Regions from separate parts of the Streptomyces sp. KPB2 genome, predicted to be linked through region 2. Evidence: riboswitches for the same ligand, from Rfam matches in the RefSeq annotation. Region 2 holds a riboswitch; the other holds the start of a gene.
The links. A riboswitch is a leader RNA that binds a small molecule or an ion and turns the genes downstream of it on or off. The one in region 2 is predicted to bind glycine.
Positions count from the first base shown of each region.

Region 1: linked by a shared signal. The riboswitch ahead of gcvT (glycine cleavage system aminomethyltransferase GcvT) and the one ahead of gcvP (aminomethyl-transferring glycine dehydrogenase) in region 2 are both predicted to bind glycine.

Region 1 covers NZ_CP034353.1:2,495,719-2,510,408, reverse strand. The annotation lists gene D1J63_RS10775 (class I SAM-dependent methyltransferase) at 1-68, shown strand, start outside; gene D1J63_RS10770 (2-oxoglutarate and iron-dependent oxygenase domain-containing protein) at 80-1,024, shown strand; gene D1J63_RS37110 (serine O-acetyltransferase) at 1,573-2,265, shown strand; gene D1J63_RS10760 (FAD-binding oxidoreductase) at 2,415-3,941, shown strand; gene trxB (thioredoxin-disulfide reductase) at 3,989-4,945, shown strand; gene D1J63_RS10750 (L-serine ammonia-lyase) at 5,052-6,419, opposite strand; gene glyA (serine hydroxymethyltransferase) at 6,520-7,782, opposite strand; gene gcvH (glycine cleavage system protein GcvH) at 7,797-8,174, opposite strand; gene gcvT (glycine cleavage system aminomethyltransferase GcvT) at 8,334-9,467, opposite strand; glycine riboswitch at 9,622-9,715, opposite strand; gene D1J63_RS10730 (AAA family ATPase) at 9,892-10,560, shown strand; gene D1J63_RS10725 (enhanced serine sensitivity protein SseB) at 10,662-11,429, shown strand; gene D1J63_RS10720 (enhanced serine sensitivity protein SseB C-terminal domain-containing protein) at 11,624-12,421, shown strand; gene D1J63_RS10715 (ABC transporter permease) at 12,735-13,742, shown strand; gene D1J63_RS10710 (ABC transporter substrate-binding protein) at 13,813-14,690, shown strand, end outside.
Region 2 covers NZ_CP034353.1:6,829,781-6,844,470, reverse strand. The annotation lists gene modA (molybdate ABC transporter substrate-binding protein) at 1-213, shown strand, start outside; gene D1J63_RS30950 (ABC transporter permease) at 297-1,070, shown strand; gene D1J63_RS30945 (ABC transporter ATP-binding protein) at 1,097-2,170, shown strand; gene D1J63_RS30940 (TOBE domain-containing protein) at 2,197-2,616, shown strand; gene gcvP (aminomethyl-transferring glycine dehydrogenase) at 2,680-5,565, opposite strand; glycine riboswitch at 5,743-5,838, opposite strand; gene D1J63_RS30930 (PRC-barrel domain-containing protein) at 5,989-6,366, shown strand; gene D1J63_RS30925 (DNA polymerase IV) at 6,394-7,812, opposite strand; gene D1J63_RS30920 (MerR family transcriptional regulator) at 7,902-8,588, opposite strand; gene D1J63_RS30915 (bifunctional nuclease family protein) at 8,774-9,247, opposite strand; gene D1J63_RS30910 (MerR family transcriptional regulator) at 9,377-10,117, opposite strand; gene D1J63_RS30905 (FHA domain-containing protein) at 10,161-11,099, opposite strand; gene D1J63_RS30895 (DUF881 domain-containing protein) at 11,161-12,018, opposite strand; gene D1J63_RS30890 (small basic family protein) at 12,024-12,356, opposite strand; gene D1J63_RS30885 (DUF881 domain-containing protein) at 12,353-13,249, opposite strand; gene D1J63_RS30880 (mannose-1-phosphate guanyltransferase) at 13,357-14,690, opposite strand, start outside.

The sequences.
Region 1 (14,690 bases), 4.3 Mb from region 2:
GCGATTTCGCGTACCGGGGCCACCGGCTCGCCTACCTGGCGCTGTCCTTCCGCAAGCCCCACCCGTGAAGGGACCTCACATGCTCAAGGCGATAGACCTGGACCGGCCCGGCAGCCACACGCACCTGCGCGCCGCTCTGCACGACGGGTTCTTCCTGGTGCGCAACACCGTGCCGGAGAGCCTGCTGGACGAGGCGTACGACTTCCTGCACGCCTTCTTCGCCCTGGACGCCGACGCCAAGCGGTCCTGCCGCGTCCCGGGCACCAACGGCCAGTCCGGCTACATCCCGCCGCTGGTGGAGCACGCCGAGAAGGGCGCCGTACCGGACTGGAAGGAACTCTTCCACTGGGGCCGGCCCCTCCCCGCCCACCATCCGCTGCGGCAGCGCTTCCCCGACCGCTACCCCGACCCCTACTTCCCCGACCACCTGGTCCCCGGCATCGGTTCCGCCCTGCGCGAGCTGCACGCCCGCATGCTGCGTTTCCAGCACGACGTCGTCCGCACCCTCGCCGACGCGCTCGGCGCCCACCCCGACTACTTCACCGACCTGCTGGAGGACGGCCCGGTCGTCAACCGCGCCACCTGGTACCCGCCGATGGCCGAGGCGCCCACCGACCGTCACGTCTGGGCCGTCGAGCACCAGGACTTCGACCTGATCACCATGCTGCCCCGGGCCACCTCGGCGGGCCTTGAGGTGCTGGTCGACGGGGAGTGGCTGAAGGTCGAGGCACCGCCCGGCCACGCCGTCGTCAACGTCGGCATGGTCCTGGACCGCCTCACCAACGGGCTGGCCCGCGCGGCCGTCCACCGCGTCGTGGCGCCCCCCGGACAGCGGGAAGGGCGGTTGTCCATCGTGCAGTTCTGCCACCCGGCGCCCTGGACCACCCTCACCCCGCTGCGCGTCCCCGGCGCGGAGGAGGGCCCGCAGCGCTTCGCCACCCTGACCGCCGACGAGCTGTTCCAGCGCACGATGTACCGCATCCGCCGCCTGGACTCCGCCCCGACCCCGGTCCCGGCCCGATGAACGGCACGGACACACCGCGCCCCGCGTCCACCCCCCGGGCCTCGGCGACCGGTACGGATGTGCCCCGCCCCAGGGCGTCGGCGGCGGGTACGGACGTGCCCCGTCCCGCGCCCGCCCTGCGGGCTCCGGCGGAGGCGTCCCGTCCCGTGCCCGATCCCCGGGCGTCGGCGGTCGGTACCGACGTGTCCCGTCCCGCGGCCGATCCCCGGGGCTCGGCGGTGGGTACGGACGTGCCCCGTCCCGCGCCCGCCCTGCGGGCTCCGGCGGAGGCGTCCCGTCCCGTGCCCGATCCCCGGGCGTCGGCGGTCGGTACCGACGTGTCCCGTCCTGCGGCCGATCCCCGGGGCTCGGCGGTGGGTACGGACGTGCCCCGTCCCGCGCCCGGCCTGCGGGCTCCGGCGGAGGCGTCCCGTCCCGTGCCCGATCCCCGGGCGTCGGCGGTGGGCACGGACGTGTCCCGTCCCGCGGCCGATCCCCGGGGCTCGGCGGTGGGTGCGGATGTGCCCCTTCCCGCGGCCGATGCTCGAACCTGGGCGGTGGGTACGGGCGTGCCCCGTCCCGTGGCCGGTTCCCGGGTCCCGGAGGCCGGCACGGACACGCCCAGGCCCGCCCCGGGCCCCCCGGCGTTCTCCCGGCGCGTCGTGGTCACCGGCTCCCCGGCGCCCTCCCGGCCGACCGCGGTCACCGGCGCCCCGGGCCGCTCGGAGGGGAGCCCAGGCCGCCCGGGACCCGGCGGCGACGCGCCCCGCCCGTCGACCCTGCGTCTCATCCGGGAGGACCTGCACGCCGTCCTGGCCCGCGACCCTTCCTGCGCCGGACGGCGCGAGGCACTGCTGCACCCCGGCTGGCAGGGGCTGGCCCTGTACCGGCTGGCCCACCGCCGCCACGTCCGCGGACACCGGCTGCGCGCCGCCCTGCTGACCCGGCTGGCCCGGCTGCTGACCGGCATGGAGATCCACGCCGGTGCCCGCATCGGACGCCGCGCCTTCATCGACCACGGCTTCGGCGTCGTCATCGGCGAGACCGCCGTCGTCGGCGCCGACGTGACGCTGTACCACGGGGTCACCCTCGGCTCCCGGGGCTGGCTGCGCGACGGAGCCGGGCAGGGCCGTCGGCACCCCGTCGTCGGCGACCGGGTCGTGATCGGCACCGGCGCCTCCGTCCTCGGCCCGGTCACGGTCGCCGACGGCTGCCGCGTCGCCGCCCACGCCCTCGTCCTGCGCGACCTGACCGCCCCCTGACCCCCACCACGACCCGGCCACCGCCCACCTTCTGACCCGCACCACGACTGCACCCGCCCACCATCCGCCCCGTGACCCACCCCCTGACCCCACCACGACCGCACCACGACTCCACCCGCCCACCACCTTCGACGGAGAGGGAAAACCGCATGCTCACCCGACGCTCCCTGATACGCGCCTCCGCGGCCACCGGCGCCGCGGCCGCCCTGACCACGGGCACCGGCGGCCTCGTCCTCGCCGCCGGCACGGCCACCGTCCCCTGGGCCGCCCTGGCCGACGCCCTCACCGGCCGCCTGGTGCTGCCCGGCGACGCGGGCTACGACACCGCGAGACAGCTCCAGCTCGCCCAGTTCGACGCCGTCCACCCGCAGGGCGTCGCGTACTGCGCCACCGAGGCCGACGTCACCACCGCCATCCGCTTCGCCCAGGACAACGGCCTCGCCACCGCCGTCCGCAGCGGCGGCCACAGCGCCGCCGGCTACTCCACCACCCCCGGCCTGGTCATCGACGTCTCCCGGCTCTCCGCCGTCCGCGTCGACGGCGCCACCGTCCACCTCGGCCCCGGCACCCAGGGCATCGACGCCCTGAACGCCCTCGCGCCGTACGGCGTGCAGATCGCCGGCGGCACCTGTCCCACCGTCGCGATGGGCGGCTGGCTCCAGGGCGGCGGCTTCGGTTACACCTCCCGCAAGTACGGCATGGGATCCGACCGTCTCGTCTCCGCCCGGGTCGTCCTCGCGGACGGCCGCATCGTGCGGACGAGCGCGACCGAGCACCCCGACCTGTTCTGGGCGCTGCGCGGCGCCGGCGGCGGCAACCTCGGCATCGTCACCGCCTACGAGGTCACCCCCGTTCCGATCCCGTCCCTGACCCTGTTCAACCTCAACTTCCGTTACACGGACGCCCACTCGCTGATCCTGGCCTGGCAGGACTGGATGGCCTCCGCACCCCGCGAACTCGCCTGCGAACTGATGTTCCTGCACTCCACCGACGCCCCCGCCGGCACCGAACCGACCGTCGTCCTCACCGGCGCGTACCACGGACCGAAGAGCGATGCCGACCGGCTCCTCGACCGTCTCACGACCGCCGTCGGCCACCCGGGCACCAGCCGCGCCGTCGACGAACTTCCCTACACCCAGGCGATGATGCAGGTCTACGGCTGCGGGGACCGGACCGTCGCCGAGTGCCACCGGGTCGGCTTCACCCCCGAGGCCCAGCTGCCGCGCGAGTCCCACACCACCCAGCGCAACCTCTACTTCGCCCAGCCCTGGACCCCGGCCGCCGTCCGCAGTGCCCTGGACGCCCTCACCGCCGACCCCCGCCCCGGCCAGTTCCGCTTCCTCGGTCTGTTCCCCTACGGCGGCCGGATCAACGAGATCTCCCCGACCGCGACCGCCTTCGTCCACCGCGACGCGGTGTTCAACGCCGGCTTCTCGGTCACCCTGCCCACCGCCGATCCCGCCGCGGAGGCCCGCGAAGCCGCCCGCGTCTGGGTGGACACCGCCCACACCACCATGGACGCGTACTCCAACCACGAGTCGTACCAGAACTACATGGACCCGGCCCTCACCAACTGGCGGCAGGCGTACTACGGCCGCAACCTGCGCCGCCTGCGCGCGGTCAAGTGCGCCTACGACCCGGACCGCTTCTTCCGCTTCGCCCAGTCCGTCGACTGACCTCCCCGGCCCGGCCGCGCCGCGGCCCTCACCCCGAAGGACCCACCGTGACCCGCACGGACGACCCCCTGCACGACGTCATCGTCATAGGCTCCGGCCCGGCCGGCTACACCGCCGCCCTCTACACCGCCCGCGCCCAGCTCCGCCCCCTCGTCTTCGCCGGTTCCGTCCTCGTCGGCGGCGCCCTGACCACCACCACCGAGGTGGAGAACTTCCCCGGTTTCCCCGACGGCGTCCTCGGACCCGACCTGATGGACCACATGCGCGCCCAGGCCGAACGCTTCGGCGCGGACATCGTCGACGACGACATCACCGCCGTGGACCTGACCGGCGAGGTGAAGACCGTCACCGACACGGCCGGCGCCGTCCACCGCGCCCGCACCGTGATCGTCGCCACCGGCTCCCAGCACCGCAAGCTGCACCTGCCCGGCGAGGACGCGCTGGGCGGACGGGGCGTCTCCTCCTGCGCCACCTGCGACGGCTTCTTCTTCAAGGACCGGGACATCGCCGTCGTAGGCGGCGGCGACACCGCCATGGAGGAGGCCACCTTCCTCACCCGGTTCGCCCGGTCGGTGACGGTCGTGCACCGCCGGGACACGCTGCGCGCCTCCAAGGTCATGGCGAACCGCGCCGCCCAGGACCCGAAGATCCGCTTCGTCTGGGACAGCGAGGTCGCCGAGATCCACGGCGACGACCGCCTCACCGGCCTGACCCTGCGCTCCACCCGCACCGGCGAACTGCGCCCCCTGCCGGTCACCGGCCTGTTCGTGGCCATCGGCCACGACCCGCGCACCGAACTCGTCAAGGGACAGCTCGACCTGGACGACGACGGCTACATCAAGGTCGTGTCCCCCTCCACCCGCACCAGCCTCCCGGGCGTCTTCGCCGCCGGCGACGCGGTCGACCACGCCTACCGCCAGGCCATCACGGCCGCCGGCACCGGCTGCGCCGCCGCCCTCGACGCCGAGCGGCACCTCGCCGCACTGGACGCCGGCGAACGCTGAGCACACCAGGGGGCCGGGGCAACCGGTGTGCCTGCCGATCCCCACCCGGAGCACACCGGCCGGGTGGGGACCGTCGTCGCCGAACGCGCCGGCCGGGGCCCGTCTCCTAACACTCGATGATGTTCACCGCGAGCCCGCCCCGGGCCGTCTCCTTGTACTTGACCGACATGTCGGCGCCGGTGTCCTTCATGGTCTTGATGACCTTGTCGAGGGAGACCTTGTGGGAGCCGTCGCCGCGCATGGCCATGCGGGCCGCCGTGACCGCCTTGACCGCGGCCATGCCGTTGCGCTCGATGCAGGGGATCTGGACCAGGCCGCCGACCGGGTCGCAGGTGAGGCCGAGGTTGTGCTCCATGCCGATCTCGGCGGCGTTCTCCACCTGCTCCGGGGAGCCGCCGAGCACCTCGGCGAGGGCGCCGGCCGCCATCGAGCAGGCGGAGCCGACCTCGCCCTGGCAGCCGACCTCGGCGCCGGAGATGGAGGCGTTCTCCTTGAAGAGCATGCCGATGGCGCCGGCCGCGAGGAGGAAGCGGACCACGCCGTCCTCGTCGGCGCCGGGGACGAAGTTCACGTAGTAGTGCAGGACCGCGGGGATGATGCCGGCCGCGCCGTTGGTGGGGGCGGTGACGACCCGGCCGCCGGCCGCGTTCTCCTCGTTCACGGCCATCGCGTAGAGCGTGATCCACTCCATCGCCAGGGCCTGCGGGTCGCCCTCGGAGCGGAGCTTGCGCGCGGTGTTCGCGGCGCGGCGGCGGACCTTCAGGCCGCCCGGCAGGATGCCCTCGCGGGTCATGCCGCGCTCGACGCACGCCCGCATCACGCGCCAGATCTCCAGCAGGCCCTCGCGGATCTCGTCCTCGTCGCGCCAGGCTCGCTCGTTCTCCAGCATCAGGGCGGAGATGGACAGGCCGGTCTCGCGGGCCAGGCGCAGCAGCTCGTCGCCGGTGCGGAAGGGGTACTTCAGGACGGTGTCGTCCAGGACTATGCGGTCCGCGCCCACCGCGTCCTCGTCGACGACGAAGCCGCCGCCGACCGAGTAGTAGGTCTTGGTCAGCACCTCGGCGCCCTCGGCGTCGTACGCCCACAGCGTCATGCCGTTGGCGTGGTAGGGGAGGGCCTTGCGGCGGTGCAGGACCATGTCGTCGTCGTAGGAGAAGGCGATCTCGTGGTCGCCGAGGAGGCTGATGCGGCCGGAGGATTTGATCTTCTCGACGCGGTCGTCGGCCGTCTCGACGTCCACCGTGCGCGGCGAGTCGCCCTCCAGGCCGAGCAGCACCGCCTTGGGGGTGCCGTGGCCGTGGCCGGTGGCGCCGAGCGAGCCGTACAGCTCGGCGCGGACCGAGGCGACGGAGTCCAGCAGCTTCTCGTTGCGCAGGCGGCGGGCGAACATGCGGGCCGCGCGCATCGGGCCGACCGTGTGCGAGCTCGACGGGCCGATGCCGATCGAGAACAGGTCGAAGACCGAGATGGCCACGGGGACTCCTCAGAACGGGGGTGGTGCGGAGGGGGTGCCGAGGGGCGGGGCGCCCGGCCGCTTGTGGCGGATGCGGCGTCCCACCCCTCGGGTGCGGTGTCTACTTGTTCAGACCCGGGTACAGCGGGTGCTTGTCGGCCAGGGTCTTCACCCGGGCCTTGAGGGCCTCCGCGTCGTAGGACGGCTTCAGCGCCTCGGCGATCACGTCCGCGACCTCGGCGAAGTCCTCGGCGGTGAAGCCGCGGGTCGCCAGGGCCGGCGTACCGATGCGCAGACCGGAGGTCACCATCGGCGGACGCGGGTCGTTCGGGACGGCGTTGCGGTTGACCGTGATGCCGACCTCGTGGAGGCGGTCCTCGGCCTGCTGGCCGTCCAGCTCGGAGTCGCGCAGGTCCACCAGGACCAGGTGGACGTCCGTGCCGCCGGTCAGGACGGAGACGCCCGCCGCCTTCGCGTCGTCCCGCACCAGGCGCTCGGCCAGGATGCGGGCACCCTCCAGCGTACGGCCCTGGCGCTCCTTGAAGTCCTCGCTCGCGGCGACCTTGAAGGCGACGGCCTTGGCGGCCACCACGTGCTCCAGCGGGCCACCCTGCTGACCGGGGAAGACGGCGGAGTTGATCTTCTTGGCCAGCTCGGCCGTGGAGAGGATCACACCGCCGCGCGGGCCGCCCAGCGTCTTGTGCGTGGTCGTGGTGACGACGTGGGCGTGCGGCACCGGGTTCGGGTGCAGGCCCGCCGCGACCAGACCGGCGAAGTGCGCCATGTCGACCATCAGGTACGCGCCGACCTCGTCCGCGACCTTGCGGAACGCGGCGAAGTCCAGCTGGCGCGGGTACGCCGACCAGCCCGCCACGATCAGCTTCGGCCTGGTCTCCTTGGCCAGGCGCTCCACCTCGGCCATGTCGACCTGGCCGTCGTCGCCCACGTGGTAGGGGACGACGTTGTAGAGCTTGCCGGAGAAGTTGATCTTCATGCCGTGGGTCAGGTGCCCGCCGTGGGCGAGGTTCAGACCCATGATCGTGTCGCCGGGCTTGAGCAGCGCGAACATCGCGGCCGCGTTGGCCTGGGCGCCCGAGTGCGGCTGCACGTTGGCGTGCTCGGCGCCGAAGAGCGCCTTGACCCGGTCGATGGCGATCTGCTCGACCACGTCGACGTGCTCGCAGCCGCCGTAGTAGCGGCGGCCCGGGTAGCCCTCGGCGTACTTGTTGGTGAGGACCGAGCCCTGGGCCTCCATGACCGCGACCGGGGCGAAGTTCTCCGAGGCGATCATCTCGAGGGTGGACTGCTGGCGGTCCAGCTCGGCGTCGACGGCGGCGGCGACGTCCGGGTCCAGCTCGTGCAGGGGTGTGTTCAGAAGGGACATGCGATCGTGACTCCTCAGGCGCCGGCGAAGGCGGTGTACTCGTCGGCGGAGAGCAGGTCGGCCGGCTCGTCCGTGACCTTCACCTTGAACAGCCAGCCGCCCTCGAAGGGGGCGCTGTTCACCAGCGACGGGTCGTTGACGACGTCCTCGTTGACCTCGGCGATCTCGCCGGAGACGGGGGAGTACAGGTCGGAGACGGACTTGGTCGACTCCAGTTCGCCGCAGGTCTCGCCCGCGGTCACCGAGTCGCCGACCTCGGGAAGCTGCACGAAGACGACGTCACCGAGCGCGTTGGCCGCGTGCTCCGTGATGCCGACCGTCGAGACGCCGTCCTCGGCGCCCGACAGCCACTCGTGCTCCTTGCTGTAGCGCAGCTGCTGGGGGTTGCTCATGGCCTGAATTCTCCTGTACGCGAGGAAGTGGCTGGTGAAGGGGGTGGTGGGGCGGTACGTCACACGGGACCGGACCCCGGGGACACGGGCGGCCGACGCCGCCGGGGACACGGGCGGCCGGTGCCGCCGGAAACACCGGGGGCCGGTGCCGCCCAGTGTCTACTTCTGGCGCTTGTAGAACGGCAGCGCCACGACCTCGTACGGCTCGTGGCTGCCCCGGATGTCCACGCCGACGCCTTCCGTGCCCGGGGCCGCGTGCGCGGGGTCGACGTACGCCATGGCGATCGGCTTGCCCAGCGTCGGCGACGGAGCGCCGGAGGTGACCTCGCCGATCACCTCGCCGCCCGCGACGACCGGGTACCCGGCGCGCGGCACCCGGCGGCCCTCGGCGACCAGGCCGACCAGCACGCGGGGCGGGTTCTGCTCCGCCCGGGAAGCGGCCTCGGTCAGCGCGGCGCGCCCGACGAAGTCGCCCTCCTTCTCGAACTTCACCACCCGGCCCAGACCGGCGTCGAACGGCGTCAGCGAGGTCGTCAGCTCGTTGCCGTACAGCGGCATGCCCGCCTCCAGGCGGAGCGTGTCCCGGCAGGACAGGCCGCACGGCACCAGCCCCGCGCCCTCGCCCGCGTTGGTCAGCGCCTGCCACACCTCGACGGCGTGCTCGGGCTTCACGAACAGCTCGAAGCCGTCCTCGCCGGTGTAACCGGTGCGCGCGATCAGCGCCGGGACGCCCGCGACCGTGCCGGGCAGACCGGCGTAGTACTTCAGGCCGTCCAGGTCGGCGTCGGTGAGCGACGCGAGGATGCCCGGGGACTCGGGGCCCTGCACGGCGAGCAGCGCGTAGGCGTCGCGGTCGTCGCGCACCTCGGCGTCGAAGCCGGCCGCGCGCTCGGTCAGCGCGTCCAGCACGACCTGGGCGTTGGAGGCGTTGGCGACCACCATGTAGTGAGAAGACGCAGCCTCGGACTCGCCCAGCCGGTAGACGATCAGGTCGTCCAGGATGCCGCCGTCCTCGCGGCAGATCATGGTGTAGCGCGCCCGGCCCGGCTTCACGGTGCCGATGTTGCCGACCAGCGCGAAGTTCAGCAGCTCGGCCGCCTGCGGCCCGGTGACGGTGATCTCGCCCATGTGCGAGAGGTCGAAGAGCCCGGCGCGGGTGCGCACCGCGACGTGCTCCTCGCGCTCGGAGCCGTAGCGCAGCGGCATGTCCCAGCCGGCGAAGTCGGTCATCGTCGCGCCCAGCGCGCGATGCGTGGCATCGAGCGCGGTACGGCGGAGTTCGGAACTGCTCATCGGTCGGTCGTCTCCCAGGACAGGACGTGGCGAGGTCGGTCCTCCCCATCTGTCATCGGAACCTGAGAGGTTCGCCACGGCCACCGGAGTACGGCGATCAGGGCTTGCACCTTGGGTGGGACCGCCCTCGGGGCGGTCCGCTTTTCAGATGTGCCTCGCCCGCGCGGTAACGGTGCCTGAGAGATTCAAGGGAGGGACTTGCTCCTTCGGCGCCCCGGCGCGGCCGGGGACTCTCCCGCGCGGATTCAAACGGCCGGTATGCAGTTGGCGCCGCCATCATTGCACGCCCGGCCCATCCGTGGCAGACCGTGATCTGTAACCGGCTTGTGGCAGTAAGCGAACGAAAACGCGAGACCCGCGCATTACCTTCTCTTTACACTCGACGGGGAGGTACTCGTGTACCGCCCAGGGGAGGACGATCACGGTGAACAGGACCACGGCGTACGCCACGACCTCGGGACTCGCGCTGCCCAAGCAGCCCGTCTCTCCCGCCCCGGAGGCCTGCGCCCCACTGCCCGCACCCGTCGTCCGGGACCTCAGGGACCGCGACGGCCGCAGCCCGCACGCCCTCCTCTTCGGGCCCCGCGACCTGGTGGTGATCACCGGTCTGCCCGGCAGCGGCAAGTCCACGCTGATGCGGCGCACCGTGCGCGGGCGCCGCATCGACTCCCAGGACACCCGCGACCGCTGGGACCGGCGCATGCCGCGCCTGCTGCCGTACGCGCTCTACCGCCCCCTGGTCCGCCTCGCCCACTACGCGGGACTGCGCCGCGCGCTGCGCTCCGGCGAGGGCGTCGTCGTGCACGACTGCGGCACCCAGGCCTGGGTGCGCGGCTGGCTGGCCCGCGAGGCCCGCCGCCGCGACGGCACCCTCCACCTGCTGCTCCTCGACGTCGCTCCCGACGACGCCCTGGCCGGCCAGCGCGAGCGCGGCCGGGGCGTGTCGCGGTACGCGTTCCTGCGCCACCGCGCGGCCAACTCCCGCCTGTTGCGCGCGGTGACCGGGGGCACCCTGCCCGCCGGCTGCGCCTCGGCGGTCGTCCTGGACCGGGCGGCGGCCGACACCCTGCGCCGGATCGCCTTCACGGGGTGACGCACGGTAGGGCCGCGGGGCCGAACGGGTTAGCCTTTCAGCCACGAAGCGGCCACGAAGCGGCCGTGAACGGCGGTACCAGGCAGGCGGTAGGCAGACAGATGGACTTCCCGGCACAGGCACACCCCCATCCGCACGGCGGGTGGCCCGGCAACGAGCTGGAGGAGGTGCTGTCCGCATCCCTCGGCGTCCCGACGGCCGGTGGCCGGATCGTGGAGGTCCTCGGCCGCAGCTTCCTGTGGATACCCCTGCCCAACGGCGGAGGCCCGCACAGCGGCCCCCTCGACCTGCCCTCGCTGGAGATCGACGGCCAGGCCTACGTACCGGTGTTCAGCTCCGAGGAACAGTTCCGCCAGGTCGCCGGGGCGCAGATGGCGTACACCGTCGCGCCCGCCGTGGAGTTCGCCCGCGGCCTGCCCCCGCAGGTCGGCATCGCGGTGAACCCGGAGGGCGTGGTCGGCATCCCGCTGCCGCCGCCCGCCGTGGCCGAGCTGTGCCGGGCCGGGCGCACCCCGCTGGACGGGCCCGCGTCCGGCGGCCGGGTCCGCCTCTTCGAGCCGGACTGGCAGGACGAGCCCGTGGACTTCCTGGCCGCCGCCTCCGCCGAGTTCGCCGCCACCGGCGTGGTCCGCACCGCACGCCGCTGCCTGGCCGCCGTCGAGACCGCCGACCCGGTCCTGTACATCGGCGTCGAACTCACCCACTGGGAGGGCGACGCCCGAGCCCTCCCCCTGGACGCCCTCGGCCGCGCCCTCACCAAGGCCCCCCTGAAGTACCAGGTCAACCTGGTCCTCCTGGAGGCGGCCCAGGACCCGGTCTGCGACTGGATGCGGGAGAAGGTCAGGCCCTTCTACGACCGGGACTTGTAGAGGCCGGTCAGGGTGAGCGACCCGAAAGGGGCGCGGGGCTGTGGCATGTGCGGCTCCGCCGCGTGGGCGCGACAAGCCACGACGGCGCCGCACCCGCCGACGGACAGCACACCCCGAGCTCATAGGCCCCCCGCACCCGGCGGAGCCGTAAGCTGGTCCCGACACCGGGGGAACTTCTCGAAGGGGCGATACGCGTGAGCGCCAGCGGCACCACGACCGGACAGGTCGAGCACATGCTGCGCCAGGTGACGCCCGGGCGCTACGACGCCTACGAGGCCCTGCTGCGCGCCCTCGCCACCCCCACTTCCGGCCAGGTCTGGATGCTGCTGTGGCACGGCCAGGCCGGCTCCCCGGACGCCCAGTACGGGAACATGGAGGTCGAGGGCTACGGCTACGCGCCCTGCGTGACCTCCGCCCAGGAGCTGTCGGCCAGTGGCTGGAACCGCTCGTACGAGGTGGTCGACGGCCTGGAGGTCGCCCGCGCCCTCTACCCGGACCACTACGGCCTGTGGCTCAACCCGCACGCCCCCGGCGGCGGCGTCGGCATCCCCTGGCTCGACCTGCGCCGTATCGCCTCCGGTCTGGACCGCCAGCCCGCCGGCCCGCTGCGGCTGTCCGAACCGGCCATCGAGATCCCCCAGTTCTACGCCCTGCTCGCGCAGAACGCCCACCGCACCCCGGCGGTCCGCGCGCTGCGCCGCGCCTGGGTGCAGCCGGCGCTCGGAGCGCCGTATCTCGCCATCGGCCTGGACGTGTACGACACCTCCCCGCCGGCCGTCGACGCGGTGCGCGCGATGATGCAGCAGTCCGTCGGCGCGGTGCCGGACGGGCTGCCGGTGTCGACGGTGGCGATGACCGACACGCACGACCCGGTCGCCCTGTGGCTGCGCGCCAACGCCCGACCGTTCTACGACCGCGAGGCCCACGCGGCCGCCCCCGCCCAGGCACCGGCGGGCGGGTACGGATACCCTCCGGCCGGTAGCCGGTACTGACAGTCAGGGGTCCGTCCGTCGCGTCGGAAGAGGGGATCTTCGCGCGTAGATGACGACGCAAAGCACCCCCATGTCCCCGATGTCCAACTCGCCCCTGTCCGGCCCCCGTTACCCACTGTCCGGATAACGGAACACCTCGAACAGCATCACGGTTGCGCATCCATTCCCCGTCAGCTCTGGCTACAGATCGCCAAAGCGTTGAAGACTCCCGCAACAAGGGGTGGATGCTCGCCCCTTTGTACGACGGACTGATCACGCCGCTACAGCGGCAAGTGCGGGCCGGCTACCGCCGGTTGAGAGGGGTCCCTGCCAGATGACGGCACCATTGCACGAGCCGACCGCGGAAGCGGCCCCGAGTGCGGCAGAGGAAGCGGCGGTCGCCGGCGCCGAGGCCAAGTCGGTACAAGGCCGCTCCCTGGGCCGGATCGCCTGGGAGCGCCTGAAGAAGGACCGGCTGGCCCTCGCGGGCGGCATCGTGGTGCTGCTCCTCATCCTGGTCGCCGTCTTCGCACCGCTGATCACCTCCCTGTACGGGCAGGAGCCCAACGCGTACAACGAGGACATGATCGACCCGCTGTTCGGCACCCCCACGGGCTCCCTGGGCGGCGTCAGCGGCGACCACTGGCTCGGCGTCGAGCCGGTCAACGGCCGTGACATCTTCGCCCGTATCGTCCACGGCGCCCGGATCTCGCTGCTCGTCGGCTTCCTGTCCGCCATGGTCGCCGTGGTCATCGGCACCGTTCTGGGTGTCCTCGCCGGCTTCTTCGGCGGCTGGGTCGACTCCCTCATCAGCCGGATCATGGACGGCCTGCTGGCCTTCCCGCAGCTCCTGTTCATCATCGCCCTGGTCTCCGTGATGCCGGACTCCATGCTGGGGCTGAGCGGCACGGGTGTGCGCCTGCTCATGATGATCGTGGTCATCGGCTTCTTCGGCTGGCCCTACATCGGCCGCGTGGTCCGCGGCCAGACCCTCTCGATGCGTGAACGGGAGTACGTCGAGGCGGCCCGGTCGCTGGGAGCCGGACGGTTCTACATCCTGTTCAAGGAACTGCTGCCCAACCTGGTGGCGCCGATCATCGTCTACACGACGATGATGATCCCGACCAACATCCTCACCGAGGCGGCGCTCAGCTTCCTGGGCGTGGGCGTCAAGCCGCCCACGTCGTCCTGGGGGCAGATGCTCTCGAGCGCGATCGACTACTACAAGTCCGACCCCATGTACATGGTGGTCCCCGGTGTGGCGATCTTCATCACCGTTCTTGCCTTCAACCTCTTCGGTGACGGCGTGCGCGACGCGTTGGACCCGAAGGGCTCCCGCTGACCTGCCGTACCGCAAAGCGACCCGTGGCACCTGCACGGGGTCTCTCATCTAATCCGGAGGATCCGAGATCGTGACTACCCAACGCACCTCAGGGCGGCGCAAGCAGGCTTTGGCCGCTGCCGCAGTGGTCGCCGCGCTGCTGACCACGGCGGCGTGCGGCGGCGGCGGCGACGACGACGGCGGCAGCGGTTCGAAGAACGGCGCGGCCGGCTTCGACGCCGCCAACAACAAGGTCGCCCAGGCCTCCGAGGCCAAGAAGGGCGGGACGCTGAAGTTCGCCAGCACGCAGGACGCCGACTCGTGGGACACCACGCGTGGCTACTACGGCTTCATGTGGAACTTCTCCCGCTACTACAGCCGCCAGCTCGTCACGAACAAGACGGAGCCGGGCAAGACGGGCGCCGAGGTCACCCCCGACCTCGCGACCGACGTCGCCAAGGTCTCGGACGACGGCAAGACCTACACGTACACCCTGCGTGACGGCATCACCTGGGAGGACGGCAAGCCGATCACCTCCAAGGACGTCAAGTACGGCATCGAGCGCGTGTGGGCGCAGGACGTGCTGTCCGGCGGTCCGACGTACCTCAAGGAGGTGCTCGACCCCAAGGACGAGTACAAGGGCCCGTACAAGGACAAGTCCAAGGACAAGCTGGGTCTGAAGGCGATCGAGACGCCGGACGACAAGACGATCGTCTTCCACCTGCCGCAGGCCAACTCGGACTTCGAGGAGATGCTCGCGCTGACCTCGGCGTCCCCGGTCCGCCAGGACAAGGACACCAAGTCCAAGTACGGCCTGCACCCGTTCTCCTCGGGCCCGTACAAGTTCGAGTCGTACAACCCGGGCAAGGACCTGACCCTGGTCCGCAACACCGAGTGGAAGCAGAGCTCGGACCCGATCCGCAAGGCGTACCCGGACAAGATCACGATCAAGTTCTTCACCAACGCCAA
Region 2 (14,690 bases):
GACGCCGCCGTCGTCTACAAGACGGATGTGAAGGCGGCCGGTGACAAGGTGACGGGCGTGGACTTCCCGGAGTCGGCCGAGGCGGTCAACGACTACCCGATCACCCTCCTCAAGAACGCCCCGAACACCGACGCGGCCAAGGCGTTCATCGAGCTGGTGAAATCCGCCGAGGGACAGCGGGTGCTCACCGGGGCCGGGTTCCGCACGCCGTGAGCAAGTCCACCGGAACGACGCCCACGCCCCCCGGCGCCGACCTGGTGACCGCCGGGCCGCGCCGCCCCCGGCACCGGGGACGCATGGTGCCGGTGCCGCTGCTGGTGCCCGCCCTGATCGGCCTGGCGTTCCTGCTGCTGCCGCTGCTCGCCCTGGTGGTCCGCGCCCCGTGGAGCGGACTGCCGGATCAGCTGAGCAGCCCGGAGGTGTGGCAGGCGCTGCGCCTGTCGCTGCTGTGCGCGACGTCCGCGACCGTGCTGAGCCTGCTCGTCGGCGTGCCCCTGGCCTGGCTGCTGGCCCGTACCGACTTCCCCGGCCGGGGCTTCGTCCGCGCCCTGGTGACGCTGCCGCTGGTGCTGCCGCCGGTGGTGGGCGGCGTCGCGCTCCTCCTGGCGTTCGGGCGCAACGGGGTCGTCGGACAGTGGCTGGACGCGTGGTTCGGGATCACGCTGCCGTTCACGACGACGGGCGTGGTACTCGCGGAGACGTTCGTGGCGATGCCGTTCCTGGTCATCAGCGTGGAGGGCACCCTGCGCGCCGCCGACCCGCGCTACGAGGAGGCCGCCACGACGCTGGGCGCCTCCCGCTTCACCGCGTTCCGCCGGGTGACCCTGCCGCTGATCGCGCCGGGCATCGCGGCGGGCGCCGTGCTGGCCTGGGCGCGGGCGCTCGGCGAGTTCGGGGCGACGATCACCTTCGCGGGCAACTTCCCCGGCCGGACCCAGACCATGCCGCTGGCCGTCTACCTGGCCCTGCAGAACGACCCGGCGGCGGCGATCGCCCTCAGCCTGGTGCTGCTGGCCGTCTCCATCGCCGTACTGGCCGGGCTGCGGGACCGCTGGATGAGTGCGTCATGACCGACACCGGTGAACGGAAGGCCGCCATGGACTGCCCCGCCCCCGACGGCCACCGGCCCGGGGAAGGCCTCGACGCCCGGCTCGTCGTGGCACGCGGCGCCTTCCGCCTGGACGTCGCCCTCACCGCCGCGCCCGGCGAGGTCGTGGCCCTGCTGGGTCCCAACGGCGCGGGCAAGACCACCGCCCTGCGCGCGCTCGCCGGTCTGGTCCCGCTCGCCGACGGTCATCTGCGCCTCGACGGCGCCGAGCTGGACCGTACGCCGCCGGAGTCCCGCCCGGTCGGGGTGGTCTTCCAGGACTACCTGCTCTTCCCGCACCTGACCGCCCTCGACAACGTCGCGTTCGGGCCGCGCTGCCGGGGTGCGGGCAAGGCGGAGGCCCGGGCGCGGGCTGCCGTGTGGCTGGACCGGATGGGCCTGGCCGCGCACGCGGGCACCAAGCCGCGCCGCCTCTCCGGCGGTCAGGCCCAGCGCGTCGCCCTCGCCCGCGCGCTGGCCACCGGCCCCCGGCTGCTCCTGCTGGACGAGCCGCTCGCGGCCCTCGACGCCCGGACCCGGCTGGAGGTGCGCGCCCGGCTCCGCCGCCATCTCGCCGAGTTCGAGGCCGTCGCCGTACTGGTCACGCACGACCCGCTGGACGCCATGGTGCTGGCCGACCGCCTGGTGGTGGTCGAGGACGGCGCGGTCGTCCAGGAGGGCGCCCCCGCCGACATCGCCCGCCGGCCCCGCACGGACTACATCGCCCAGCTGGTCGGCCTGAACCTCTACCGGGGGCGGGCCGAGGGCCACACCGTGCGGCTCGACGCCGGCCCCGGCATCACCACGACGGAGGAGCTGTCCGGTCCCGTCTTCGTGGCCTTCCCGCCGAGCGCCGTGACGCTGTACGACGAGCGTCCCGCCGGTTCCAGCGCCCGCAACCTCTGGCAGTGCGAGGTCGCGGGCCTGGAGAGCCACGGCGACCAGATCCGCGTGGACCTCACGGGTGAACTCCCGCTCGCCGCCGACCTCACCACGGTCGCCGCGGCCGAGCTGGGCCTCCATCCGGGCGCCCGGGTGTGGGCGGCGGTCAAGGCGACGCAGACCCACGCGTACCCGGCGTGACGCCTGCGCCGGGCTACGGTGCCCCCATGAGCCTGAGCATCCGCAACCAGCTCCCCGGCACCGTCACCGCTGTCACCCCGGGCGAGGCCATGGCGACGGTCCGGGTCCGTCTCTCCGGCGGCCAGGACCTCACCGCGGCCATCACCCGGGAGGCCGCCGACGATCTCGGCCTGAGCCCCGGAACGGCCGTCCGCGGCCTGGTGAAGTCGACGGAGATCTCCCTGGCCACCGGCCCGACCGCCGGCCTCTCGATCCGCAACCGGCTGCCCGGCACGGTCACCCGCCTCGTGGTCGGCGACGTCATGGCGGTCGCGCACATCGCCATGGTGGACGCCGAACTCACCGCCGTGATCACCAAGGAGGCGGCCGAGGAGCTGGGCCTCTTCGTGGGTTCCGACGTCATCGCGCTCGTCAAGTCCACCGAGGTGGCGCTCGCCACGGCCTAGCCGGCCCGGCAACGGCGGAGCCCCGCCCCCGAGGACGGGGGCGGGGCTCCGGGCGCGGACGGCTCAGTCCTCGTACGCGTCCAGCGGCGGGCAGGAGCAGACGAGGTTCCGGTCGCCGTAGGCCTGGTCGATGCGGCGCACCGGCGGCCAGTACTTGTCGGCGGCGGAGACCCCGGCCGGGAAGACGGCCTCCTCGCGCGTGTACGCGTGGTCCCAGTCGCCGCCGAGCGCGCCGGCGGTGTGCGGGGCGCCGCGCAGCGGGTTGTCGTCGGCGGGCCAGGCGCCGGAACCGACCTTCTCGATCTCCGCGCGGATGGCGATCATCGCCTCGCAGAACCGGTCCAGCTCGGCCAGGTCCTCGGACTCGGTCGGCTCGATCATCAGCGTGCCGGCCACCGGGAAGGACATCGTCGGCGCGTGGAAGCCGTAGTCGATCAGCCGCTTGGCGACGTCGTCGACGCTCACGCCGGTCGCCTTGGTCAGCGGGCGCAGGTCGATGATGCACTCGTGCGCGACCAGACCGCCCGGGCCGGTGTACAGCACGGGGAAGTGCGGCTCCAGGCGCTTGGCGATGTAGTTGGCGGACAGCACGGCCACCTGCGTGGCCCGCTTGAGGCCCTCGCCGCCCATCAGACGGACGTACGACCACGAGATCGGCAGGATGCCCGCTGAGCCCCACGGCGCCGCCGAGATCGGCCCGACGCCGGTCTGCGGCCCGGCCGCGGGCTGCAGCGGGTGGTTGGGCAGGTACGGCGCCAGGTGCGACCGCACGCCCACGGGGCCCACGCCGGGGCCGCCGCCGCCGTGCGGGATGCAGAAGGTCTTGTGCAGGTTCAGGTGGGAGACGTCGCCGCCGAAGTGGCCGGGCTTGGCGAGGCCGACCAGGGCGTTGAGGTTGGCGCCGTCCACGTAGACCTGGCCGCCCGCGTCGTGCACCTGCGCGCAGATGTCGGCGACGTGCTCCTCGAACACGCCGTGCGTGGAGGGGTACGTGATCATCAGCACGGCCAGCTCGTCGCGGTGCTTCTCGATCTTGGCGCGGAGGTCCTCGACGTCGATCTCGCCGTCCTCGGCGGTCTTGACGACGACGACCTTCATGCCGGCCATCACGGCGCTGGCGGCGTTGGTGCCGTGCGCGGAGGACGGGATGAGGCACACGGTGCGCTGCTCGTCGCCGTTGGCCCGGTGGTAGCCGCGTACGGCGAGCAGGCCCGCGAACTCGCCCTGGGAGCCGGCGTTGGGCTGGAGCGAGACCTTGTCGTACCCGGTGACCTCGGCGAGCCTCTCCTCCAGCTCACGGATGAGGGTGAGGTAGCCCTGCGCCTGCCCGGCGGGCGCGAAGGGGTGCAGCGCGCCGAACTCGGGCCAGGTGACCGGCTCCATCTCGGTGGTCGCGTTGAGCTTCATGGTGCAGGAGCCCAGCGGGATCATGCCGCGGTCCAGCGCGTAGTCCCGGTCGGCGAGGCGGCGCAGGTAGCGCAGCATCGCGGTCTCGGAGCGGTGCTGGTGGAAGACGGGGTGGGTCAGGAAGTCGTCGGTGCGCAGCAGCGCCTCGGGCAGCGTGTCCCCGGCCTCCGCGTCCAGCGTCTCGACGTCGCCCTCGACGCCGAACGCGTTCCACACGCCGCCCACCTGGGCCCGCGTGGTGGTCTCGTCGCAGGCGAAGGAGACGTGGTCGGCGTCGACGAGCCGCAGGTTGATGCCGTTCTCGCGGGCGGCGTGCACGATGGCGTCGGCCCGGCCGGGCACCCGCGCGGTGACGGTGTCGAAGTAGGCACCGTGGACGATCTCGACGCCGCCGGCGGCGAGACCGGCCGCGGTGATCGTGGCGTACCGGTGGGTGCGCCGCGCGATGGCCCGCAGGCCCTCAGGGCCGTGGTAGACGGCGTACATGCCGGCCATGACGGCGAGCAGCACCTGCGCGGTGCAGATGTTGCTGGTGGCCTTCTCGCGGCGGATGTGCTGCTCGCGGGTCTGCAGGGCCAGGCGGTAGGCCTTGTTGCCGTCGGCGTCCACGGAGACGCCGACCAGACGGCCGGGGAGGCTGCGGGCGAACTTCTCGTGCACCGCCATGTAGCCGGCGTGCGGTCCACCGAAGCCCATCGGCACGCCGAAGCGCTGGGTGGTGCCCACGGCGATGTCCGCGCCCAGCTCGCCGGGCGAGGTGAGCAGCGTGAGGGCGAGCAGGTCGGCGGCGACGGTGACGAGCGCGCCGAGCTCGTGCGCCCGGTCGATCACCGGCTTGATGTCGCGGACGGCTCCGGAGGCGCCCGGGTACTGGATGAGGACGCCGTTGATCTCGCGCTCGGCGATCTCGGCCGGGATGCCCCCGCTCAGGTCGGCGACGACGACCTCGACGCCGGTCGGCTCGGCGCGGGTCTGTATCACGGCGACGGTCTGCGGCAGGGCGTCCGCGTCGACCAGGAAGAGGCCCTTCTTGTTCTTGCCCATGCGCCGGGACAGCGCCATCGCCTCGGCGGCGGCGGTGCCCTCGTCGAGCAGCGAGGCGCCGGAGGTGGGCAGGCCGGTCAGCTCGGCGACCATCGTCTGGAAGTTCAGCAGGGCCTCGAGCCGGCCCTGGGAGATCTCCGGCTGGTAGGGCGTGTACGCCGTGTACCAGGACGGGTTCTCCATGACGTTGCGCAGGATGACCGGCGGGGTGAAGGTCCCGTAGTAGCCGAGGCCGATCATGGAGTCGAGGACCTGGTTGCGGTCGGCCAGGGAGCGCAGCTCGGCCAGCACCTCGGCCTCGGAGCGCGCGCCCGGCAGGTCGAGCCGGTCGGCGTTCTTGATCACATCCGGCACCGCGGCGGCCGTCAGTTCGTCGAGCGAACCGTAACCGACCTGCGCGAGCATCTTGGCCCGGGCCTCGTGGTCGGGGCCGATGTGGCGCTGCTCGAAGGGCATGGCCCGTTCGAGCTCGGAGAGCGGAGTGCGGTGGGCGGTCATTGCGGAGGCCTCCTGGTCTGACGACCTTCGAGGGGCACCACGGCGCGGGTACCCGGACGGCCTCCCCCTCTGTCATCTCAACCTGAGAGCTTCACCGGGCGAGCCCTGGGGCTCTCCCGGCTTTCACCGTCGGTGAGAGCGGAAGCCGTCGACACCCGCCCTGCTTTCCAGAGTGACCTCGTCCGTGCGGTACGTGAGCCTGAGAGATTCCGGGGAGGATTTGCTCCTTCGGCGCCTCCGGTGGTGTCCGGAGGACTCTCCCGCGCGGGGTCAGCGGCCGTTTGCCAGCGTACCAGCGAGGCACCCGCCCGACTCTCGAGTGGCCGACCGGCCACTTGTGCTCTTTTGTAGTACTTACGGATGATTAGGCGGCTGGTGTGCGACCCCAGTGCGGCCCAGTGGTGCGATCAAGTGGAGGGCCCCGTGCGTACTGACATCGATCCGCGGAACCTGATCGGCCGCAAGGCGTTCGACCGCGACGGCACGAGGATCGGCACCGTGGACGAGGTGTACCTCGACGATGCCACCGGCGTGCCCGAGTGGGCGGCGATACGCACCGGCCTCTTCAGCCGGGACGCCTTCGTCCCCCTGGAGCCCAGCGAGCTGGTCGACGGCACCCTGCGCGTGCCCTTCGACCGCTCCCTGATCAAGGAGGCGCCGGACTTCGGCGTCGGCCGGCACCTCTCGCCGGAACAGGAGCTCCAGCTCTACCACCACTACGGCCTGGACGTGGCCGCCTCTCCCCCGCCGCCCGACCACGACTTCGGCAAGCTGGCCGGCAAGGGCAAGGACGACGGCTGACGCACCGCCCGCGCCATCCGGGCCCCCTTACCCGGCCGCCCGTCTCGCGGCCCCGTCCGCACCGGCTCCGCCACCGGGCCGGCGGTCGGGATCCCCGCTCGGTCTTCGCACCTCGGGGGCGACCAGCGGCAGCGGGTCCGCCGGGACCAGATCGGGGTCGTCCACCGGGAAGGTCCGCACCCGGCCGACCTCGGAGTACGGCGTCTCGAACCGGACGGTGACCCGGCCGAGTCCGCTGCCCTGCACCCACCCGTGCCCCAGCTCCGCATGGCGTACGTCGTGCCCCGCGGGCCACCGGCGCTCCGCGGGCGAGGGGCTGTGCTGCTCGACCGGCACGGTCTCGGGCTCCTCGGCCGGTTCCTCGGGGCGGTCCCCCGCCGCCTGGGCGAACAGGTCCTCCTGCGTGTAGTCGGCGAGGCCGCTCACCCCCACCCCGAGCAGCCGCACGCCGCCCGTGGTGTCCACCGAGTCCAGCAGTCTCGCGGCGGCCTCCCGGATCACCGCCGGGTCGTCGGTGGGCCCGCGCAGCGTCTCGGAGCGCGTCAGCGTCGAGAAGTCGTATCTGCGGACCTTGAGCACGATCGTCCGCCCGGACAGCCCGGAGGCGCGCAGCCGCCGCACGCAGCGGTCCGCCAACCGTCCCACCTCCACGCCGACCCGCACCCGGTCGTGGATGTCCACGTCGTAGGTGTCCTCGACCGACACCGACTTGGTCTCCCGCTCGGCCACCACCGGCCGCTCGTCCCGCGCCAGTGCCATGGCGTACAGCGCGTGGCCGTGTGCCTTGCCCAGCAGCCGCACCAGCTCGTCCTCGCCGGCCTCGGCGATCTCGCCGACTGTGGTGATCCCCGCCCGGCGCAGGTGGTCCCCCGTGGCCGGTCCCACCCCGGGGAGCGTCCGCACGGTCATCGGCTCCAGCATGGCCCGCTCCGTCCCCGGCGGGATGAGGACCAGTCCGTCGGGCTTGGCCTCCTCCGAGGCGATCTTGGCGAGCATTTTGGAGGCGGCGAGCCCGACGGAGCCGGTGAGGCCCGTGACGGCGCGGATGTCCGCACGCAGTTTCGTCCCGGCGAGCCGCGCCGACGCCGCGTCCCAGGCCGTCCGGCCGGCCTCCAGGTCCACGAAGGCCTCGTCCAGGCTCAGCGGCTCCACCAGGGGCGACAGCTCCCGCAGCAGCCGCATGACCTGCTCGCTGATCGACCGGTAGAGCTCGAAGCGGGGAACGAGATAGGCGGCGTGGGGAGCGAGCCGGCGCGCCTGGCCCATGGGCATCGCGGAGTGCACCCCGAACACCCGCGCCTCGTACGAGCAGGTGGCGACCACGCCGCGGGGCCCGAGGCCGCCCACGACGACAGCTTTCCCGCGCAGGCTCGGCTTGGACGCCTGCTCCACCGAGGCGAAGAAGGCATCCATGTCGAGATGCAGGATCGTGGGCGCGGTTCTCACATCTCCGATGCTGCCCTACGCCACTGACAATGCCGCCGCCACCCGCGGGAGGAGGCCCCGCCGGAAGAGATCGGTGCGCGCGGCGGCGTTCAGACCGCCCGGTTGTTGCGCCGCCGGGCCAGTTCGTCGGCCGGATTGTGCCCGACCAGGGTCTCGCCGGTGTCGATCCGCTCCCCGTGCAGTTGGGACAGCGCGCTCTCCACGTCCCGCCACACCACTCCGACGGCGATCCCGAAGATGCCCTGGCCGCCCTGGAGCAGTGCGTGCACCTCGTCGGGAGAGGTGCACTCGTAGACCGTGGCGCCGTCGCTCATCAGCGTCATCCGCTCCAGGTCGCGAAAGCCCCGCTCCCTGAGGTGCTGGACGGCGGTGCGGATGTTCTGCAGCGACACCCCGGTGTCGAGGAAGCGCTTGACGATCTTCAGCACGACCACGTCGCGGAAGCTGTACAACCGCTGCGTTCCGGATCCGTGCGCGGGCCGCACACTGGGCTCGACGAGGCTCGTGCGGGCCCAGTAGTCGAGTTGCCTGTAGGTGATGCCCGCGGCCGCGCAGGCCGTCGGCCCGCGATAGCCGATCTGCTCGGACGCCATGGACGTCGCCCCTCCGCTGGTCGGCACCGCTGCCGGTCGCTGCGGACCGGGATCGGCCGCGCCACCGTGATGGGCGTGGCTCGCGCCTGCGCGAAGCCGGGAGCCCGGGGGAGGGTACGGACCGCCTGCCCCGAGGCTGTGCCCGGGGCCACCCCCAACCGTACCGTCGCCGCTGGTTCTCACGCCGACCTCCGTCCTTGACCTGCCTCCTCGAAGGTAGGCAGTCACCAAGGGTGCGTCAACGATCGCCACACTCGGCACGCCGAGTGATAATCACCTTACGAGTGGTTTCCCGTGCCCAGTTCCGGGAAAGGCTAGTCGGATGTGCCCGTGCAGGGCCGCGCGCAGCCGCGGACCCGCACCCGTCCTCACTGGTTGCTGCTTCCGAAGTCCTCGGGCGAGATCTGGTCGAGGAACTCGCGGAACTTCTCCACCTCGTCCTCCTGCTCGTCCGGAATCGAGATGCCGGCGTCGTCCAGCAGCGTCTCGCTGCCGTAGATCGGCGTGCCGGTGCGCAGGGCCAGCGCTATGGCGTCGGACGGCCTGGCACTCACCTCGACCCCGCTCGCGAAGACCAGCTCGGCGTAGAAGACGTTGTCCCGCAGGTCGGTGATGCGGACTTCCGTGAGCTCCTGCCCGACCGCTTCCAGCACGTCCTTGAACAGGTCGTGGGTCAGCGGACGTGCGGGAGCCATGCCCTGCTGGGCGAAGGCGATCGCCGTCGCCTCCCCCGGTCCGATCCAGATGGGAAGGTAACGGTCGCCGCCCACCTCGCGCAGCAGCACGATCGGCTGGTTGGAGGGCATCTCGACCCGGACACCTACGACATCGAGCTCGTTCACACAGCAACCCTAGGCCGTGTTCGGGACGTTTGGGTAGTCGGGCCGGGCTCGGGTGGGCGATCCGGGTCCGGTTCGGGGCGATCCGCGTCCGGACCGGGCGGGCGGCCCGGATGCTCGGCCCCGCCCGTTTCAGGGCAGCCGCACGCCCAGGGCGGTCTGCACCAGCGCCGCGTGCAGCCTCACCGCGAGACCCGCCAGCTCCTTGGTGCGGTCTTCCGCATGCGCCCTGGTCTGCGGGTTGCGATGCCGCTTCAGCGGGGCCACGACCTGCTCCACGAGCCCGGCCTCCCGGTCGGCGGCGGCCTTCATCACCCGCAGGTGCCGGGGCTCGATCCCGAACCGTCCCAGCTGCACCACCAGCGACGCCACGGTGACCGCCTCGGCGTCGTACGCCCCGTCGGCCAGCGGGGCGAGGAGTCCGTACGACTCCCACTCCGCCAGCTCCTGGTCGCCGATCCCGGCCGTGGCGAGCAGCTCGTCACGGCCGATCCTGGCCACCGTCGGGCTCTCGGCCGGCTCCGGTACCGCCGCCTCGCCCTCCCGCTGACGGCCGACCCGGGGCAGGGACACCGCCTCACCGCGCTCCACGGCGTCCAGGTGCTCGCGGATCACCTTGAGCGGCAGATAGTGGTCCCGCTGCATGCGCAGCACCTCGCCGAGGCGCTCGACGTCGTGCGCGCTGAACTTGCGATACCCGGCCGGGGTCCGCCGCGGCTCGACGAGCCCCTCCGACTCCAGGAACCGGATCTTGGAGATGGTGATGTCGGGGAACTCGTCACGCAGCGCGTTCAGCACTGCGCCGATGCTCATCAGCCCACTGTCCGTGGCGACGGCGCCTTGCCCGGCGCCGCCGCTCGGTGTTTGAAACATGGACCTTCCCTGGAGGTTCCCCGGGCGGGCGGCCCGGGGGCGGTCAGTAACCCCGCTGGCTCGCGTAGAACACCAGCCGGTACTTGCCGATCTGCACCTCGTCACCGTTGGACAGGGCGACCTGGTCGATGCGCTCCCGGTTGACGTACGTGCCGTTCAGACTGCCGACGTCGGCGACCGTGAACGAACCGTCCGGGCTGCGGCGGAACTCCACGTGTCGGCGCGAGACCGTCACGTCGTCCAGGAAGATGTCGCTCTGCGGATGCCGTCCGGCGGTGGTCAGCTCGCCGTCCAGCAGGAAGCGGCTGCCCGAGTTCGGCCCCCGGCGCACGACCAGGAGCGCGGAGCCCAGCGGCAGCGCGTCCACGGCCGCCTGCGCCTCGGGAGACAGCGCCGGCATCGCCGTCTGGCCGGTGGCCTCGGCGTCGTAGGCCTCCAGACCGGAGATGGAGATCGTGGAGGTCGTCTCGGACGCGCGCTCCGGGACCGCGCCGGCCCGCAGTGGAGCGCCGCAGTTGGAGCAGAAGCGGCTGTTCTCCGCATTGCGGTTGCCGCACCTCGTACACACCAGGGCCGCCATGGACGGATCCTCCTGCCGCGCCTGCCCCGCCGGGGCGTTCGACGCGTACGGGTCGGGGTGGAAGCCTCCACCCGCACCCGGGGCCGAGGGCTGGCCGAAACCTATGCCGCCGGACTGAGCAGGGTCAACAGACGGCGCGCCGGGACCACCCACCTGGTCCCGGAACATCGGGCGCGAGCCCTCCGCGTCGGGCTGTGCGCGATGGCGGGCGGTCGCGTTCTCGCCGCCGCCCTCTCGCGCGCTCTTGCCGAACAACTTCGCAAACAACTTCACGGGCGATTCCCCTTGACCGAAACAGACCCGCCCGTGGGGCAGGACGAACCCTTGCTGAACGCACTGACCGACCCGGACACCTTCACAACGTCCGTCTCCACCAGACAGTTTCCACCACGCACCACCCAATCGGTGCGCCGACCCCCCGCAACCTCATGCCCTCGCCGGACGCCCCCCATGCACCGCCGGTTCACTGGGAGGACGACCGAGCGTAGTCAGGCCGCTTCGCCGCTCGCAAGGCGTCCACGACGATCTTGCTCGACCGCTCAACGGTAACGGTGGCCTGTTCCTTCTCCAGAGTCTGCACCACTCCTCCAGGAATGTTGAGAGCCGGTTCGAGGTCCTGCGGCTTGCCGATGACCTGGAAACGATAGGGCGCGTTGATCTTGTTCCCGTCGACGCTGACGGAGTTGTCGGCCTCGGCGAAGTACGTGCCGGCGACGACCCGTACGCCGTTCACCTGGATCGCCTCCGCGCCCGCGGCGCGCAGCTCCTGGATCGCGTCGAGCAGCATGTCCGCCTCGACCGTCCCCTTCGTGTCCTCGATGGTCACCGTGATGCCGGGCCCCTGCGCGGCCACGGTGCCCGCGAGAATGCCCAGTTGCCGCTCCTTCTCCAGCGTCTGCTTGCGGGCCTCTTCCGCCTGGTCGGAGCTGTTCTCCAGCTCGTCGCGCTGCTTCTCGAGGCCCTGCTTCTCGTCTTCAAGACGCTGAGTCCGGTCGTCCAGTTCATCGAGGATGCGGACCAGATCCTCCTGGCGGGCGCCCCGCAGCGCGCTGTCGCTGTCACTGTTGGACGCCACCTGGACCGCGAGGCCGAAACCGAGCCCGAACAGGAGCAGGGCGACGATGAGTTGGGCCCGGGTGAGGCGCGGCGGCCACAGCCCCTTCAGGAGCCGCTGTCTGCCGGTCACCCCGTTCCGCTCCCCCTGCGCGTCCTGCGGCGGATCGCCCGCCGGGGCGTCCGCGCCGGCCTGTGCCGCCGGCGCCACCTCCTCGGGCAGCTCCCTGCGCAGCCGGTTGGCGTTCTGCTCGTCGTGCTCGCTCATCGGCCTCACGCCCGGAAGACGTGCCGGCGGATCGCCGCGGCGTTGGAGAAGATGCGGATGCCGAGGACCACCACGACACCGGTGGACAGCTGGGCGCCGACGCCCAGCTTGTCGCCCAGGAACACGATCAGCGCGGCGACGACGACGTTCGACAGGAACGACACCACGAAGACCTTGTCGTCGAAGATCCCGTCGAGCATGGCCCGCAGACCGCCGAAGACGGCGTCCAGCGCCGCCACGACGGCGATCGGAAGATACGGCTCCACGGCCGCCGGCACCTCGGGCCGGACCAGCAATCCGGCCACGACTCCCACGACGAGGCCCAGTACGGCGATCACGATGTGCCCTTCTCGGTTATCGGCTGTGCTGTACGTACGATCAGACTCGGTGCGGCCGGCAGCTCGAGGTCGTCCGCGACGGAGATGGCGGTCCGGATGCCGTAGCTCTCCTGCAGCGCGTGCAGATACAGCCCGTCGGCGCTGTCCTGGAACGCGGCGCTCAGCCGCTCACCGTCCCCCACCGCGAGCACCGTGTACGGCGGCACCAGCGGCCTGTTGTCGACCAGTATCGCGTCACCCGCGGCCCTGATCGCCGACAGCGCCGTCAGACGCTGCCCGTTGATGGAGATCGCCTCGGCGCCCGACTCCCACAGCCCGTTGACCACGCGCTGCATGTCCCGGTCCCGTACCCGGCCCGTGTCGGAGAAGCCCGAGGTGCCGCGCGGCTTCCCGTCGGCGCCGGCGCCCACGTCCTTGGCGTCGTCGACCACGAGCTTCACACCCGGGCCGTGCACCTCGACCGCGCCCGCCAGGACTCCCACCAGGTCGGACCGGTCGCCCTCGCCGCTCTTCTCCAGCGCCTCGCGCCGGCGCGCGTTCACGTCGTCGCGCAGTTCGTCGACGCTCTTCTCCAGCTTGTCGGCCGCCGAGGTCTCCCCCTCTATGCGGTCGACGAGCTCCTCACGTTCCTTCGCCACGACGGGCGCGGCGACCCGTGCCTGGGCCGCCCCGACCGTCACGACCAGGGCCGCGAGCACCAGGCCGACCGCGAGGCCCAGCTTGGCGCGGAGTGTCTTGGGCAGTCCGCCGCTGCCGTCGGCCTTCTTCCGCGCGGCGGCCTCGGCATAGCCGTCGTCGAGGCTGTGGTCCATGACGTTGGTGAGCAACGACATGGACGCGTCCGGACGCGCGGGCCGCGTGGATGTGCTCCGAACGGGGGGTGGCTGCGGCATGCCGCACATCGTCGCACGCCACCGCCACTACCTCCGAATGGCCCCACCGGCGTGCCGGACAGGCCCCCTTGGGGACACTTGTCCGGCACGCGCGCGTGCGGTGCGTTTTACCGGCCCGCGCTGTCCACCACCGCGGCCCACTCGTCGAGCAGCGCCTGTGCGGAGGCGTCGTCGGGGCCCTCGGCCCACAGATGGGTGACCGCCTCCGCCGGGTCGGGCAGCACCATCACCCAGCGCCCGTCGGTCTCGACCACCCGCACCCCGTCCGTGGTGTCCACGAACCGGTCGCCGGCCGCCTCCACGACCCGCCGCATCACCAGGCCCTTGACGGCCCACGGGGTGGCCAGATCACGCTTGAGCACGTGCGCCCGCGGAATCCGCGCGTCGATCTGGCTCAACGTGAGCTGCGTGCGCGCCACCAATCCGATCAGCCGCACGAAGGCCGCCGTGCCGTCGTAGACGCTGCTGAACTCGGGGACGATGAAGCCGCCCTTGCCGTCGCCGCCGAAGATCGCGCCCTCCTCACCTCCGACCCGCGTCAGGTCGTCCGGCGAGGTGGTCGTCCACTCGACCTGCGTGCCGTGGTAGGCGGCGACCTGCTCGGCGATCCTGGTCGTCGTCACCGGGAGCGCGACGCGGCCGCTGCGCCGCTCGGCCGCGATCAGGTCGAGCATCACCAGCAGAGCCCGGTCGTCCTCGATGATGCGGCCCTTCTCGTCGACGAGCGACAGCCGCTCACCGACCGGGTCGAACCGCACGCCGAACGCGGCCCGCGAGGACGCCACGATCTCCCCGAGGCGCACCAGCCCGGACCGTCGCATGTCGGCCGACTCCGTGGGCCTGGCCTCGTCGAGACCGGGATTGATCGTCAGCGAGTCCACGCCCAGCTTCCCGAGCAGGCTGGGCAGCACCAGCCCCGCGCTGCCGTTGGAGGCGTCGACGACCACCTTGAGCCCGGAATCGGCGATACCGGTGATGTCGACGTTGCGCAGGAGCGATCCGGTGTACGAGTCGAACACGCTGGACGGGAAGTGCAGGTCCCCGATCTCGCCGGGGAACGCCCGCCGGTACTCCTGCCGCGCGAACACCCGGTCCAGCTTCCGCTGGCTGCCCTGGGACAGATCGGCGCCCTGTCCGTCGAAGAACATGATGTCGACGGAGTCCGGCACGCCGAGGGTCGTCCGGATCATGATCCCGCCGGCACTGCCCCGCGCGGTCTGCTGCCGCGCCACGGGCAGCGGTACGTTCTCCAGGTCGCGTACGTCGATGGCGCTGGCCTGCAGCGCGGAGATCACCGCCCGCTTCAGCGCACGGGCACCGCGGGAGTGGTCGCGGGCCGTGGTGACGGTGGACCCCTTCTTCAGGGTGGTCGCGTACGCCCCGGCCAGCCGCACGGCGAGCTCCGGAGTGATCTCGACGTTCAGGATGCCGGAGACTCCGC